Regions from separate parts of the Streptomyces purpurascens genome, predicted to be linked through region 1. Evidence: riboswitches for the same ligand, from Rfam matches in the RefSeq annotation. Region 1 holds a riboswitch; each other region holds the start of a gene.
The links. A riboswitch is a leader RNA that binds a small molecule or an ion and turns the genes downstream of it on or off. The one in region 1 is predicted to bind thiamine pyrophosphate.
Positions count from the first base shown of each region.

Region 1 (2,258 bases):
GCAGTCGCCGACCGCGTACACGTCCGGCGCCGACGTCCGCAGATGCTGGTCGGACACGATCTCGCCCTGGGCACCGAGCTCCACTCCGGAGCCGGCCAGCCATGCCGTCGCGGGGCGGGCGCCGATGCCGACCACGACCGCGCCCGCCGGCAGCCGCGTGCCGTCGTCGAGGAGCACCGCCCCGGGCTCGACGCGCTCCACGCGCGCGTGCGTGCGCAGCACCGCACCCGCGTCGGCGTACCAGCCGGCCATCGGCGCGGCGACCTCGGCGGGCAGTGCCCCGGCGAGCGGCCGTTCGGCGGCCTCCACGACGGTCACCGCGCAGCCCGCCTCACGCGCGGCCGTGGCGAACTCCGCGCCGATCCAGCCCGCGCCGACGACCACGATGTCGTGCTTGCGGGCCAGCACGGGCCGCAGCCGCTCGGCGTCGTCCAGGGTGCGCAGCAGATGCACGCCCGGCACGCCCTCCGCGCCGGGCAGCCGGATCGGTTCGGCGCCGGTCGCGACGACGAGGACGTCGTACGGCACGGGCCCGTCCTCGGTGTCCAGCTCGTGATCGCCGGGGCGCAGGCCCAGCACCTCGCAGCCGAGTCGCAGTTCGATGCCGAGGGCCTCGAAGTCGAGGTCGAAGGCGGAGCCCTCGGCCTTGCCGAGCAGGACGGCCTTGGACAACGGGGGCCGGTCGTACGGCTGGTGGGGCTCGGCGCCGATCAGGATCACGGTGCCGGTGAAGCCCTGCTCCCGCAGGGCGACCGCGGTCTGCACACCGGCCATGCCCGCGCCTGCCACGACCACGCGCCGCGGCACGGACGGACCTGGTTCCTGCGTCTGCTCGCTCACCTGATCACCATAGACAACTGACGTTCTGTCAGTCAGTGCTCATGCGCAGTGACCTGCTCCACAACGCTCGTCCCGCTGCCCTGCTGGGACTCCCACTCCCACGTCTCCTCCAGCCGCACCCGCCCGTCGGGCAGCTCCACGACCGTCGACACACAGTGCCCGGAAGAGGTGGTTCCGTCCTGCTTGAGCTGTACGTAGCGGAAGTCCAGCCGGTCACCTTCCCGGGTACCCACGAGATGCCCGCGTACGACGTCGCCGCCCGTGTACTCGGCCCAGATCTCGCCGTCCTTCTCGTGGTACGTGAACCGGGTGCGGGTCCCCACCTGGCCCGGCGCCTGGTCGGCGACCGGGGCCAGGAGAAGACCGTCGAGGGATCGGGCCATGGACGGAGGCTCCCTTACTGCGGATACGGCATCGGGCTAGGGTGGCCAACGTAGAGCACTCGCGGGAGCCCGGACGCACCGGGCTGAGAGGGAGGCTGGCGGCCTCCGACCGTACGAACCTGATCCGGGTCATGCCGGCGAAGGGAGGGGCTGGACGCCCATGTCGCGCACGCGAACGTCAGACGTCCTCGTCATCGGGGGCGGCATCATCGGCCTGGTCACCGCGTGGCGGGCCGCACAACGCGGGCTGGCCACGGCCGTGGTGGACCCCGAGCCGGGCGACGGGGCCGCGCAGGTGGCGGCGGGCATGCTGGCCGCCGTCACGGAACTGCACTACGGCGAGCAGACCCTGCTCGGTCTGAACCTCGCCTCCGCCCGGCGCTACCCGGACTTCGCCGCCGAGCTCACCGACCTCACGGGCCACGACCTCGGCTACCGCCGCTGCGGCACGCTCGCCGTGGCCCTGGACGCCGACGACCGGGCCCATCTGCGCGAACTGCACGCCCTGCAGCAGCAGTCCGGCCTGGAGTCGCAGTGGCTGTCGGGGCGGGAGTGCCGTCGCCTGGAGCCGATGCTCGCGCCGGGAGTGCGCGGCGGGCTGCGGGTCGACGGCGACCACCAGATCGACCCGCGGCGGCTGTCCGGGGCGCTGGTCACCGCGTGCGAGCGGGCGGGTGTGGTCTTCCACCGGGCGTGGGCCGAGCGGCTCACCGTCGTACGGGACCGGGCCACGGGCGTCGTCACGGCCGACGGGACCGCGCTGGACGCGGGGCAGGTGGTGCTGGCCGGGGGCAGTCTCAGCGGGCGGCTCGCGGGCGTCCCGCAGGACGTGCTGCCGCCCGTGCGACCGGTGAAGGGGGAGGTCGTGCGGCTGACCATGCCACAGCGGCACGGGCCCTTCCTGAGCCGGACCGTGCGCGCGGTCGTGCGCGGCAGCCAGGTCTACCTGGTGCCGCGCGAGAGCGGCGAGCTGGTCATCGGGGCGACCAGCGAGGAAACGGGCTGGGACACCACCGTGACCGCGGGCGGCGTGTA
Region 1 is NZ_CP108341.1:2,496,782-2,499,039, forward strand. Features, by position in the region: gene OHU35_RS11415 (NAD(P)/FAD-dependent oxidoreductase) at 1-840, opposite strand, end outside; gene OHU35_RS11420 (hypothetical protein) at 873-1,223, opposite strand; TPP riboswitch at 1,275-1,386, shown strand; gene thiO (glycine oxidase ThiO) at 1,384-2,258, shown strand, end outside.

Region 2 (2,258 bases), 2.1 Mb from region 1:
CCGTCATGTAGTCCACGCCCTGCTCGGCCTGTTCGATGACCGTGTCCTTGTAGACCTCCCAGGTCAGATCCTCGGCCCGGCCGTCCACCTTCTCCAGGGCCTGGTAGAGCGGCACGGTGCCGATGGGGACGGGGGAGTTGCGCAGCACCCATTCACGGGTGGTGTGGATGTTGCGGCCGGTGGAGAGGTCCATGACCGTGTCGGCGCCCCAGCGGGTCGCCCAGGTCATCTTCTCGACCTCCTCCTCGATGGAGGACGTCACCGCCGAGTTGCCGATGTTGGCGTTGACCTTCACCAGGAACCTCTTGCCGATGATCATCGGCTCGATCTCCGGGTGGTTGACGTTGGCCGGCAGCACGGCCCGGCCCGCGGCGATCTCGTCGCGGACCACCTCGGGCGAGACGTTCTCCCGGATGGCCACGTACTCCATCTCGGGCGTGATCTCGCCGCGGCGGGCGTACGCGAGCTGCGTGACCGCCTCGCCGTCCCGGCTGCGGCGCGGCTGGCGCGGGCGGCCGGGGAAGACGGCGTCGAGGTTGCGGAGGCCGCCGCGGGGCGAGGTGTGCTTGATGCCGTCGTCCTCGGGGCGGACGGGGCGGCCCGCGTACTCCTCGGTGTCGCCGCGGGCAATGATCCAGTTCTCGCGCAGCGGCTGCAGGCCCCTGCGGACGTCGGTGTCGACGAGTGGATCGGTGTACGGGCCCGACGTGTCGTACAGCGTGACCGCCTGGCCGTTGGTGAGATGCACCTGACGAACCGGCACGCGCAGGTCGGGGCGGGTGCCCTCGACGTATGCCTTGTGCCAGCCGATGGACTTCCCGGCCTCCTCGGACTGTGCGTCCTGAACGGAGGCAGGCGTGCGTGCGTCCTTGTCGGTCATGAGACCTACTCCCTACGCCGGCATTACCCGGTAACAGGTTCGGCGGTCGACGCAGCGGTTTCCGTCCGCCGACGTTCCGTGTGAAACATCACTCGACTTCGGTGATGTTTCATGTGAAACATCGCTGGGACGGAGGTCAGCGCCCTCTCAGCCCGGTGCTCCGAGCTCCCGCGTGTACAAAAGGTGCCTCCACGCTAGCGGCAATCTTGGCGCGGTGAACAGAGGGCCCCCCTCGTTCTTGCGATGATCGGTCGGTGACCACGACGCAGCGTCCCCCTTACCCACCGCCCGAGCCGCCTCGCGGATCCGGCGTCGGCAACGGCCGGGGAGACGGCCACGATTTCGTCCCCCGGGCCGGGTATGAGCCCGGGGCGGGTTACGGGCCCGGGGCCGGGGCCGGTGGTGAGCGTGGTTCCGGCTCTGCCGGGGGATACGGGCCGGGCAACGGCCAGGGTGGCGGCTCGGCCGGTGGGCACGGTTCCGGCGACGGGCAGGGGCCGGGCTCCGGCGGCGGGCACGGTTCCGGAACCGGCGGAGGCGACGGCCACGGCCATGGCCCCGGTTCCGCGCCAGGCGGCGGACACGGGCACTCGCACAGTCACAGCCACGGTCCGGCCGCGCCCGTCTCCATGCATCTGCGCAAGATCATCGCGGCGATCCTGATCCCGTTCGGCGCGGCCGTGCTGGTCGGTCTCGCCGTGCTGTGGCCGGGCGGCGCCCCGTCGCACGAGCGCACCGGCGTCGGCTTCGACCGGCAGACCGAGCAGGCCTCGGTCACCAAGGTCGTGGAGATCAGCTGCAAGGAGGCCGGCGCCTCGGGAGTCCCGCCGACCGGCGACACCTCCACCGCCGAGGGCTCCTCGGCGGAGCAGCAGGAGAAGGGCTCCTGCAAGCGAGCGACGATCCGGGTCGACAGCGGCAAGGACAAGGGCCGCACCTTCACCGAGATCATCCAGCCGGACCAGTCCCGCCAGCTGCACGAGGGCCAGAAGGTCGTGGTCGCCTACGAGCCCTCCGCGCCGAAGGACCTGCAGTACTCGGTCACCGACATCAACCGCCGTCTGCCCATGGGCCTGCTGGCCGGCATCTTCGCGCTCGCCGTCGTGATCGTGGGGCGGCTGCGCGGGGTCATGGCCCTCGTCGCACTGGCCATCAGCTTCCTGGTGCTGAACTTCTTCATCCTGCCCGCGATCCTCCAGGGCTCGAACCCGCTGATCGTGGCGGTGGTGGGCGCGAGCGCCATCATGCTCATCGCCCTGTACATGTGTCACGGACTGTCCGCACGGACCTCCGTGGCAGTGCTCGGCACCCTCATCTCCCTGTTGCTGATCGGCGTCCTCGGCTCGGTGTTCATCGACTGGGCCGCGCTCACCGGCAA
Region 2 is NZ_CP108341.1:4,598,925-4,601,182, forward strand. Features, by position in the region: gene thiC (phosphomethylpyrimidine synthase ThiC) at 1-880, opposite strand, end outside; TPP riboswitch at 873-1,062, opposite strand; gene OHU35_RS20960 (YibE/F family protein) at 1,135-2,258, shown strand, end outside.
Region 2: another riboswitch for thiamine pyrophosphate. It lies ahead of thiC (phosphomethylpyrimidine synthase ThiC); the one in region 1 lies ahead of thiO (glycine oxidase ThiO).

Region 3 (2,258 bases), 4.2 Mb from region 1:
GACATTCCGGCCGGTGCCCGGGGGAAGCTGCAGGAGGCGTTGCTGCCCGAGCTGATGAGCGTCGTGCGGCATCTGTCGACCGACCAGGGCACCACGCGCAAGACGCTGTGGCGGCTGTTCGACGGGACGCTCGTCGAGTCCGTGCTGATGCGTTATCCGGACCGGGTGACCATGTGCATCAGCTCGCAGGCGGGGTGCGGGATGAACTGCCCGTTCTGCGCGACCGGGCAGGCGGGTCTGGACCGGAACCTGTCCACCGCCGAGATCGTGCACCAGATCGTGGACGGCATGCGGGCCCTCAGGGACGGTGAGGTCCCCGGCGGTCCGGCGCGGCTCAGCAACATCGTGTTCATGGGCATGGGCGAGCCGCTCGCGAACTACAACCGGGTCATCGGGTCCATCCGGCGGCTCACCGACCCCGAGCCCGACGGCGTGGGGCTCTCGCAGCGCGGGATCACCGTCTCGACGGTCGGTCTCGTCCCGGCGATCCACCGCTTCGCCGACGAGGGCTTCAAGTGCCGTCTCGCCATCTCGCTGCACGCGCCCGACGACGAGCTGCGCGACACCCTCGTCCCCGTGAACACGCGGTGGAAGGTCCGGGAGGTGCTGGACGCCGGGTTCGAGTACAGCGCCAAGTCCGGGCGGCGGCTGTCCATCGAGTACGCGCTGATCCGGGACATCAACGACCAGGCCTGGCGGGGTGACCGGCTCGGGCGGCTGCTCAAGGGCAAGCCCGTGCATGTCAATCTCATTCCGCTGAACCCGACGCCCGGGTCGAAGTGGACGGCCTCACGGCCCGAGGACGAGAAGGCGTTCGTCGAGGCCATCGCCGCCCATGGTGTGCCGGTGACGGTCCGGGACACCCGTGGACAGGAGATCGACGGGGCGTGTGGTCAGCTCGCGGCCACCGAACGGTAGTCTGACCGTCGTACATACACCTTCATATTCCGACAGGGGAGCGCCACAGCGCTGAGAGTGCGGCACACGGCCGCAGACCCTCCGAACCTGGCCCAGGTCATTCTGGGTAGGGAGATCGGTCATCACTCGAGCTGTTGCGCCCTGCCCGGGAACCCTGAGTTCCCGGGCGGGGCCGCGTCTTCTCCTGGTCATCCAGGAGGAATCCAGTGAGCAACAACATCAAGCGGCTGACGGCCGTGGTCATCGGGCTCGGGATGGCCGGCACGCTCGCCGCGTGCGGGTCGTCCGGTGGAGACCAGGGCTCCGGCGACTCCAAGACCGTGACCCTCGTCAGCCATGACTCGTGGGCCGCGTCCAAGGACGTCATCGCCGCCTTCGAGAAGCAGTCCGGCTACAAGGTCGACGTCCTGGAGGACGGCGACGCCGGGCAGGCCGTGAACAAGGCCATCCTGACCAAGGACAACCCGCAGGGCGACGTCTTCTTCGGCGTCGACAACACGCTGCTCTCGCGGGCGCTCGACAACGGCCTGTTCCAGCCGTACGAGGCGAAGGGCTCGGACCGGATCAAGGCCGAGTACCGCGCCGACCAGGGCAAGCACCGGGTCACGCCCGTCGACACCGGCGACATCTGCGTCAACTACGACAAGAAGTACTTCGCCGACCACAAGCTCGAGCCGCCGAAGAGCTTCGACGACCTGGTCAAGCCGCAGTACAAGAACCTCCTGGTCACCGAGAACGCCTCAGCGTCCTCGCCCGGTCTCGGCTTCCTGCTCGGCACCGCGGCGAAGTACGGCGACGACGGCTGGCAGGGCTACTGGAAGAAGCTCAAGGCCAACGGCGTGAAGGTCGTCGACGGCTGGGAGCAGGCCTACAACGAGGAGTTCTCCGGCTCGGCCGGCGGCAAGAAGGCCAAGGGCGACCGGCCGCTCGTCGTGTCGTACGCCTCCTCGCCGCCCGTCGAGGTCGTCTACGCCGACCCCAAGCCCGGCGCGGCACCGACCGGGGTCGCGCAGGGCACCTGCTTCCGGCAGGTCGAGTACGCGGGGCTGCTGAGCAACGCCGAGAACACCAAGGGCGGCAAGGCGTTCCTCGACTTCCTGATCAGCGAGCGGTTCCAGGAGGACATGCCGCTCAACATGTTCGTGTACCCGGTGCGCGAGGGCGCCCAGGTGCCGCCGGAGTTCGTGAAGTTCGGGCCCCAGGCGAAGGATCCCGAGACCATGGACCCGGCGAAGATCGCCGACCACCGTGACCAGTGGGTCAAGTCGTGGACCTCACTCGTACTGAAGTAGCCGTCCGCAGGGACCGTCGCGGGAGCGCGGCGCGGTTCGGGCTCATCG
Region 3 is NZ_CP108341.1:6,674,617-6,676,874, forward strand. Features, by position in the region: gene rlmN (23S rRNA (adenine(2503)-C(2))-methyltransferase RlmN) at 1-918, shown strand, start outside; TPP riboswitch at 943-1,049, shown strand; gene OHU35_RS30610 (thiamine ABC transporter substrate binding subunit) at 1,173-2,210, shown strand; gene OHU35_RS30615 (ABC transporter permease) at 2,186-2,258, shown strand, end outside.
Region 3: another riboswitch for thiamine pyrophosphate. It lies ahead of OHU35_RS30610 (thiamine ABC transporter substrate binding subunit); the one in region 1 lies ahead of thiO (glycine oxidase ThiO).